DNA from 2 places in the Arthrobacter gengyunqii genome. Region 2 is predicted to be linked to the other one. Evidence: predicted binding sites of a transcription regulator. Region 2 holds the regulator's gene; the other holds the start of a gene.
What was found. Region 2 encodes HrcA, which represses chaperone genes, less so after heat shock. Its sites were predicted from a motif close to TTNGCACTCGNNNNNNNCGAGTGCNAA; they were not measured.
Positions count from the first base shown of each region.

Region 1: groES (co-chaperone GroES) is a predicted target of HrcA. The motif match lies at 1,552-1,578, and genes of this name have one in related genera.

Region 1 is NZ_CP095461.1:2,945,409-2,948,933, forward strand. It holds gene groL (chaperonin GroEL) at 1-1,037, opposite strand, end outside; gene groES (co-chaperone GroES) at 1,118-1,414, opposite strand; gene MUG94_RS13465 (siderophore ABC transporter substrate-binding protein) at 1,788-2,747, shown strand; gene MUG94_RS13470 (ABC transporter permease) at 2,834-3,525, shown strand, end outside.
Region 2 is NZ_CP095461.1:2,126,031-2,129,555, reverse strand. It holds gene MUG94_RS09680 (DUF3097 domain-containing protein) at 57-899, opposite strand; gene hrcA (heat-inducible transcriptional repressor HrcA) at 1,116-2,129, shown strand; gene dnaJ (molecular chaperone DnaJ) at 2,265-3,404, shown strand; gene MUG94_RS09665 (16S rRNA (uracil(1498)-N(3))-methyltransferase) at 3,406-3,525, shown strand, end outside.

The DNA.
Region 1 (3,525 bases), 820 kb from region 2:
ATCTGGGCCACACGGTCCGCCACATCGGCTTCCGAGCCGGTGCCGTCAACAATGGTGGTGCTGTCCTTGGTGACCGTGATGCGGCGGGCGGAGCCCAGCACCTCAAGGCCAACCTGGTCCAGCTTCAGGCCCAGGTCCGGAGAGACAACCTGCGCACCCGTGAGGGTGGCAATGTCCTGCATCATGGCCTTGCGGCGGTCGCCGAAGCCCGGAGCCTTCACGGCAACCACGTTCAGGGTGCCGCGGATCTTGTTGACCACCAGGGTCGACAGGGCTTCGCCTTCGATGTCTTCGGCGATGATGAACAGCGGCTTGGAGGTTCCCAGCGCCTTTTCGAGCAGCGGCAGGAACTCTGCAACCGAGGAGATCTTGCCGGAGTTGATCAGGATCAGCGCGTCTTCGAGGACGGCTTCCTGGCGTTCCGGATCGGTCACGAAGTACGGGGACAGGTAACCCTTGTCGAACTGCATGCCCTCGGTGATGACCAGTTCGGTCTGCGTCGAGGAGGATTCCTCGATGGTGATGACGCCGTCCTTGCCGACGGTGTCAAAAGCCTTGGCCAGCAGCTCGCCGATCTCCATGCTCTGAGCGGAGATCGCAGCTACATGGGCAACCTGGTTGCCTTCAACTTCCTTGGCGTTTTCCAGCAGCCGTGCAGCCACCGCTTCCACAGCCGTCTCCATGCCGCGCTTCAGCTGGCCCGGAGCGGCACCTGCAGCAACGTTGCGCAGGCCTTCCTTGACCAGGGCCTGGGCCAGGACGGTGGCCGTGGTGGTGCCGTCGCCGGCAACATCGTTGGTCTTGGTGGCTACTTCTTTGGCCAGCTGGGCGCCGAGGTTCTCATACGGATCATCCAGCTCGACTTCACGGGCGATGGTCACGCCGTCGTTCGTGATGGTGGGAGCGCCCCATGTCTTGGCGAGCACTACGTTGCGGCCGCGCGGGCCGAGGGTCACCTTGACGGTGTTGGCCAGCTTGTCGACGCCGGCCTCCAGCGAGCGGCGGGCGGAGTCGTTGAACTCCAATTGCTTTGCCATGTGTGTGTCCTTTCCGACAGCTACATCTGCACCTGCATCAGAAAACCCCGGCCAGATTGGCCGGGGTTTTCCTGTTTCAACTACTTAACGACGATGGCCAGTACGTCGCGGGCGGACAGCACCAGGTATTCGGAGCCGCCGTGCTTGACTTCGGTTCCGCCGTACTTGGAGTAGATGACAACGTCACCTTCGGCTACGTCCACGGGAACGCGGTTGCCGTTGTCGTCAACGCGGCCGGGGCCTACTGCAACAACTTCGCCCTCCTGGGGCTTTTCCTTGGCGGTGTCCGGGATGACGAGGCCGGAAGCAGTGGTCTGCTCGGCTTCGAGGGGGCGGACAACAATACGATCCTCAAGGGGCTTAATAGAGACCGACACTCGGGCTCTCCTTTGCGTAGTTACTAACGGATAGGGACCGTCGGTGGGCGCTGGCCGTCGTCGCGGTGCCGGATGGCGCTTCCCTCAGGAATTAGCACCCTCACATGGAGAGTGCTAGCTCCGACTTTATGCAAGGGCTGGCACTCGGTCAAGGTGAGTGCCAATTTTTGTTTGGCGCTTCGTTACGCCCGGCAACCTGGCCCGCAGAATCCGGTTCGTAAAAGTTGCTTAGCCTCACCTAACAAGGTAGTTTTCAAGGGCGCGCAAAATTAGCAAACATTTATATGTCCTAAATACGCAAACTTCTTTGTCCTATTGGCGGGCCTCCCCCGCCGGGCCGGACGCTGGACCCGAATAACTGGAGCCCCCTGCCGTGAAAAAAACCCTCAAGTCCCGCCTTGTCGCCGGGACCGCCCTCGCTTCCCTCCTGGCCCTGAGTGCCTGCGGGTCGGACACCTCGGCCAGTGCGGACGCGACCGCTGATGCCTCCGAACCCACTACGGTTACCGTTGAGCACACGCAGGGCACCACCGAAGTTCCGGTGAACCCGGAGACTGTTTATACGTTTGATCTCGGCGCACTGGACACCTTGGATGCCCTGGATATCGAGGTTGACGGCGTTCCCGCCGCGAACTTCCCCGAAAGCCTCTCCAAGTACGGCTCGGATGACTACGCCAAGATCGGCAGCATGAAGGAACCCGACTTCGAGGCCATCAGCGCCGGAGCTCCCGACCTCATCATCATGTCCGGACGCACGGCGGATTCCTATGAAGAGTTCTCCAAGATCGCCCCCACAATCAACCTCAGCACCGATGCCCAGGATCCGTGGAATTCGTTCGTCTCCAACACCGAGATCATCGGTGAGATCTTCGGCAAGGAAGCCGAGGTTGAGGACAAGCTCGCCGCGCTGGACACCAAGGTCGATGAAACCAAAGCAGCCGCTGCCGATGCCGGCAACGGCCTGATCATCATGACCAGCGGCGGCGAAATGACCGCTTACGGCGAAGGATCGCGCTTTGGCCTGATCCACGATGTCCTCGGTGTCGCCACTGCTGCTGACATCAAGTCCGAAGCACAGCACGGCGAATCCGTGTCCTTCGAATACATTGCCGAGATCAACCCGGACAACCTGTTCGTGATCGACCGCGACGTCGCCGTCGGCAACGCCGGTGAAGTTGCCTCCGCTGTCCTGGACAACGAACTCGTGATGGGTACCAAGGCGGCCAAGAACGACCGCATCACCATGCTCGATTCCTCCAGCTGGTACCTCGTGGGCTACGGCCTGAACAACGTTGACGCCATGGTCAGCGCTGTCCAGGACGGCATCTCCTAACCCGTCCCCACTACCTGCTAAATCCGCGGGCCGGCCTCCAGAAAATTCTCGGGAGGCCGGCCGTGCGCGGAAGATGGAAAGCAAACATGACTGCAGTTCTCTCCCCCACAGCTCCGGCACCCGCCGGGGCTGCCGGTGTTTCCGGGGTTTCCGGCCGCCGCCGGTTCCTCGGCCCCGGAGCCAAGCTGCTGCTGGGAGGAACAAGCGTCCTGGTGCTTGCCGTTGTCAGCATGTTTGTCGGCGTGAGCGACGTTTCGCTTCCCGGCCTGCTGTCCGGTGATGAACACGCGTGGGACATCTTTTGGATCAGCCGGGTTCCCCGGACCCTGAGCATCATTCTTGCCGGGATGGCGCTGAGCGTCGCCGGTCTCATCATGCAGCTGATGGCCCGCAACAAGTTCGTTGAGCCGTCCACGGTGGGCACAGTGGAATCCGCTTCCCTGGGCATCCTGGTGGTAACGGTGTTCCTGCCGGGTGCCTCGCTGTTCCTCAAAATGTCTACCGCCACCGTCTTCGCCATGGCCGGAACAGCCCTCTTCCTGCTGGTCCTGCGCCGGATTCCGCTGCGCAACACACTGATCGTTCCCCTGGTGGGAATCATGCTTGGCGGCGTTATTGCTGCCGTGACCACGTTCTTTGCCTACCGGTTCGACCTGCTGCAGACCCTGAACAGCTGGATGGTCGGAGACTTCTCCGGTGTACTGCGCGGGCGGTACGAGCTGCTGTGGATAGTCGGTGCCCTAACCCTTATCGGCTACCTGGCAGCGGACCGCTTCAC
Region 2 (3,525 bases):
CATCTAGGGTACTGGGTTGAGCGCCCGCAGCCCGCAACGGCACGGCGGTGCAGCCCCTAAGGGACGGTCAGGAAGTCGATCACTTCCTCCACCCGCCCCAGCAGCGACGGCTCCAAATCAGCGTAGGAATTGACGCTGCCCAGCAGTTTCTTCCAACCCATGGCAACGTCGGTGTGGTCCCGGTGCGGCCACCCGAGGCCCTTCAGGATGCCGGTCTTCCAGTCTTCGTGGCGGGGCACCACGGGCCAGGCAGTCAGCCCGATGGTCTGCGGCTTGATGGCCTGCCACACATCCACGTACGGGTGGCCCACAATCAGCACGTTCCCCCGGGCTCCGGGGACGGCCATGGCTTCGGCCGCTATTCGGGACTCCTTGGACCCGGCCACCAGATGGTCCACCAGGATTCCCAGCCGGCGGCCGGGTCCCGGGCTGAATTCCCGCACCGCGGAGTACAGGTCGTCCACACCGTGCAGCGGCTCGACGACGATGCCCTCCACACGCAGGTCATCCCCCCACACCTTCTCCACCAGTTCGGCGTCGTGCTTTCCTTCAACCCAGATGCGGCTTGCCCTGGCGGTGCGTGCCCGGACGTTGTCCACCCGGACCGAGCCCGACGCCGTCCGCCGGGACACTGGGGCAGCTGCCTTGACCGCCGGAACCACCTCCACGGGCTCCCCGTCCAGCAGGAAGCCAAACCCGAGCTCGAAGGACTTCGTCTTGCCGCGCCGGTCCTCCAGCACCATCAAATGCAGCCCGCCGGACTTCTCCACCCGCACCACGGCGCCAACCCAGCCGCTCTGCACGTCTTCAAGCACCAGGCCTGCTTCGGCGCCGACCTTCGGCAGCACCCGCCGGGCCGGGGCGCTGATGTCCTGCGGTCCCCACGAAAAGTTCGACACGGGTGTAGTCCTCACTCTGGTTGCTTGGCTGGTGCACGCGCGGTTCACCGGTGGGCGGGCACGGGCTCCTCAATGCTAGCAACGCCGTTGATCCGTATTAGACTTAGCACTTGGGTATGGTGAGTGCTAACCAGCCCGGCGCCAATCCACATGCCTGTCCGGCACCGCAGTCAGGACATCACCGCCGCGCAGGACGTCAGCAAGGGAGGGAAAACCATGAGTGAACCACGCAGACTCGAGGTGCTCCGGGCCATTGTTGAGGATTACGTGCATTCGCGTGAGCCCGTTGGCTCCAAGGCACTGGTAGAGCGCCACCAGCTGGGAGTCTCCAGCGCCACCATCCGCAACGACATGGCAGCCCTGGAAGAAGAGGGCCTGATTGTTGCGCCGCACACTTCTGCCGGCCGCATTCCCACTGACAAGGGCTACCGCCTGTTCGTGGACCGGATATCGGACGTCAAGCCGCTGTCCGCCGCCGAACGCCGGGCCATTCAGACCCTGCTCGAGGGGGCCGAGGATCTCGACGACGTCATGGAGCGGACGGTCCGCCTGCTTTCCCAGCTGACCAACCAGGTGGCGGTGGTGCAGTATCCGCACCTGGGCAACGCCAAGGTCCGCCACATCGAATTTGTTCTGCTCGCACCCTCCCAGGTGCTGGTGGTGCTGATTTCCACCACCGGCCGGGTGGAGCAGCGGGTCATCACCGTTCCCGACCAGGTGAGCGAACCGGAGCTGCTGGAGCTGCGGCAGCATTTCCTGTCCACGCTCAGCGGTACGCCGCTGACCCGCATCACCGGACAGCTGGCCGACTGCCTGGCTCTGGTGCCGGCCCGGAAGCGGCGGAATGCCGGCGCGCTGGCCCACAGCCTGGAGCAGCTGGCCGGAATCAACCGTGAAGACCGCATGGTCATGGCCGGCACCGCCAACCTGGCCCGCTCCACAGTAGACTTTCCCCTGACGATCGGTCCCATCCTGGAAGCACTCGAGGAACAAGTGGTCATGCTTCGGTTGTTGTCGGAGATGGAGCAGGATGCCAGGGGCGTCTCGGTGCGGATCGGGCGGGAAAACCCGCACGGATCCCTTTCAGAGGCATCAGTCGTGGCCACCGGCTACGGGCCCGATTCTTCGGCAAAGGTGGGCGTCCTTGGACCAACCCGCATGGATTACCCCAACACCATGGCCACAGTGCGTGCCGTGGCCCGTTATCTGTCCCGGATACTGAACAACTAGACAACCGTTAGATGAATACACCAGCAGTACACCGGCTCCAGCCGCCAGCGGGCGGTCGCGGCCGGCGGACGCCCTCGGACGGAGGGTGCCGCGGACAACGCGGATACTGCGAATTACAGGAAGCGATGTGCACGAGTGAGCGATCACTACCAGGTCTTGGGTGTCGGACGCGACGCCACGGGCGAAGAAATCAAGAAGGCGTACCGGAAGCTTGCCCGCAAGCTTCATCCGGACGTTAACTCCGCTCCCGGAGCACAGGAAGAATTCAAGGCCGTCACCCATGCCTACGAGGTCCTGGCGGATCCGCAGAAGCGCCGCATTTATGACACCACCGGCAATGAGAACGGCAATGACAACGGCTTCGGCGGCGGCGCCGGGTTCGGCGGCCAGAACTTCGGCTTCCAGGACATCTTCGACACCTTCTTCGGTGGCGGCGGAGGCGGCGGGCGGGGTCCGGCATCACGGACGCGCCGCGGCCAGGACGCCCTGATCAATGTGCGCATCGACTTGAAGGACGCCGTCTTCGGCACCAACAAGAAGATCGACGTCGACACTGCGGTCACCTGCCCCACCTGCGACGGAAGCTGCTGCCAGCCCGGAACCTCGCCGCGGACCTGCGACATCTGCCACGGCTCCGGCCAGGTGCAGCGTGCGGTGCGCTCGATTCTCGGCCAGGTCATGACCACCGCTCCGTGCGGATCCTGCCAGGGCTACGGCACTGTCATTCCGGACCCCTGCCACGAATGCGCCGGCGAAGGCCGCGTCCGCAGCCGCCGCACCCTGAACATCAAGATCCCCGCCGGTGTAGCCACCGGAACCCGCATCCAGCTGGGCGGACAGGGCGAAGCCGGCACGGCCGGCGGACCGCAGGGTGACCTGTACGTGGAAATCCGGGTTAATGCCGATCCCACGTTCGTCCGTGAGGGCGATGACCTCCACGCCACGCTGACGGTGCCCATGACGGCCGCGGCGCTGGGCTCCACGATCAATTTCGAGACGTTCGACGGCGACCGCGAAATTGCGGTCAAGGCCGGCACCCAGTCCGGTGAGATCACCACCCTCAAGGGCCTGGGCGTGACGCATCTGCGCGGCTACGGCAGGGGAGACCTGCTGGTTCACCTGCACGTGGAGACCCCGCAGAAGCTGGATGCAGAGCAGGAAGAACTGCTGCGCAAACTGGCGCAGCTGCGCGGCGAGGAATACGCCGAAGGCCGCCTGGCAGGCAGCGGCACCGGCGTCTTCGCCCGGCTGCGGGACCGCCTGGGCAACCACTGACATGACCAACCCGATTTTCTTCGGCGACCCGGACGCTGTCCGGGCCGCCGGGGTTGGTTCCATTTTTGTGCTTGAAGGAGCCGAGGCTCACCACGCCGTCGCCGTAAAGCGCCTGGCCCCG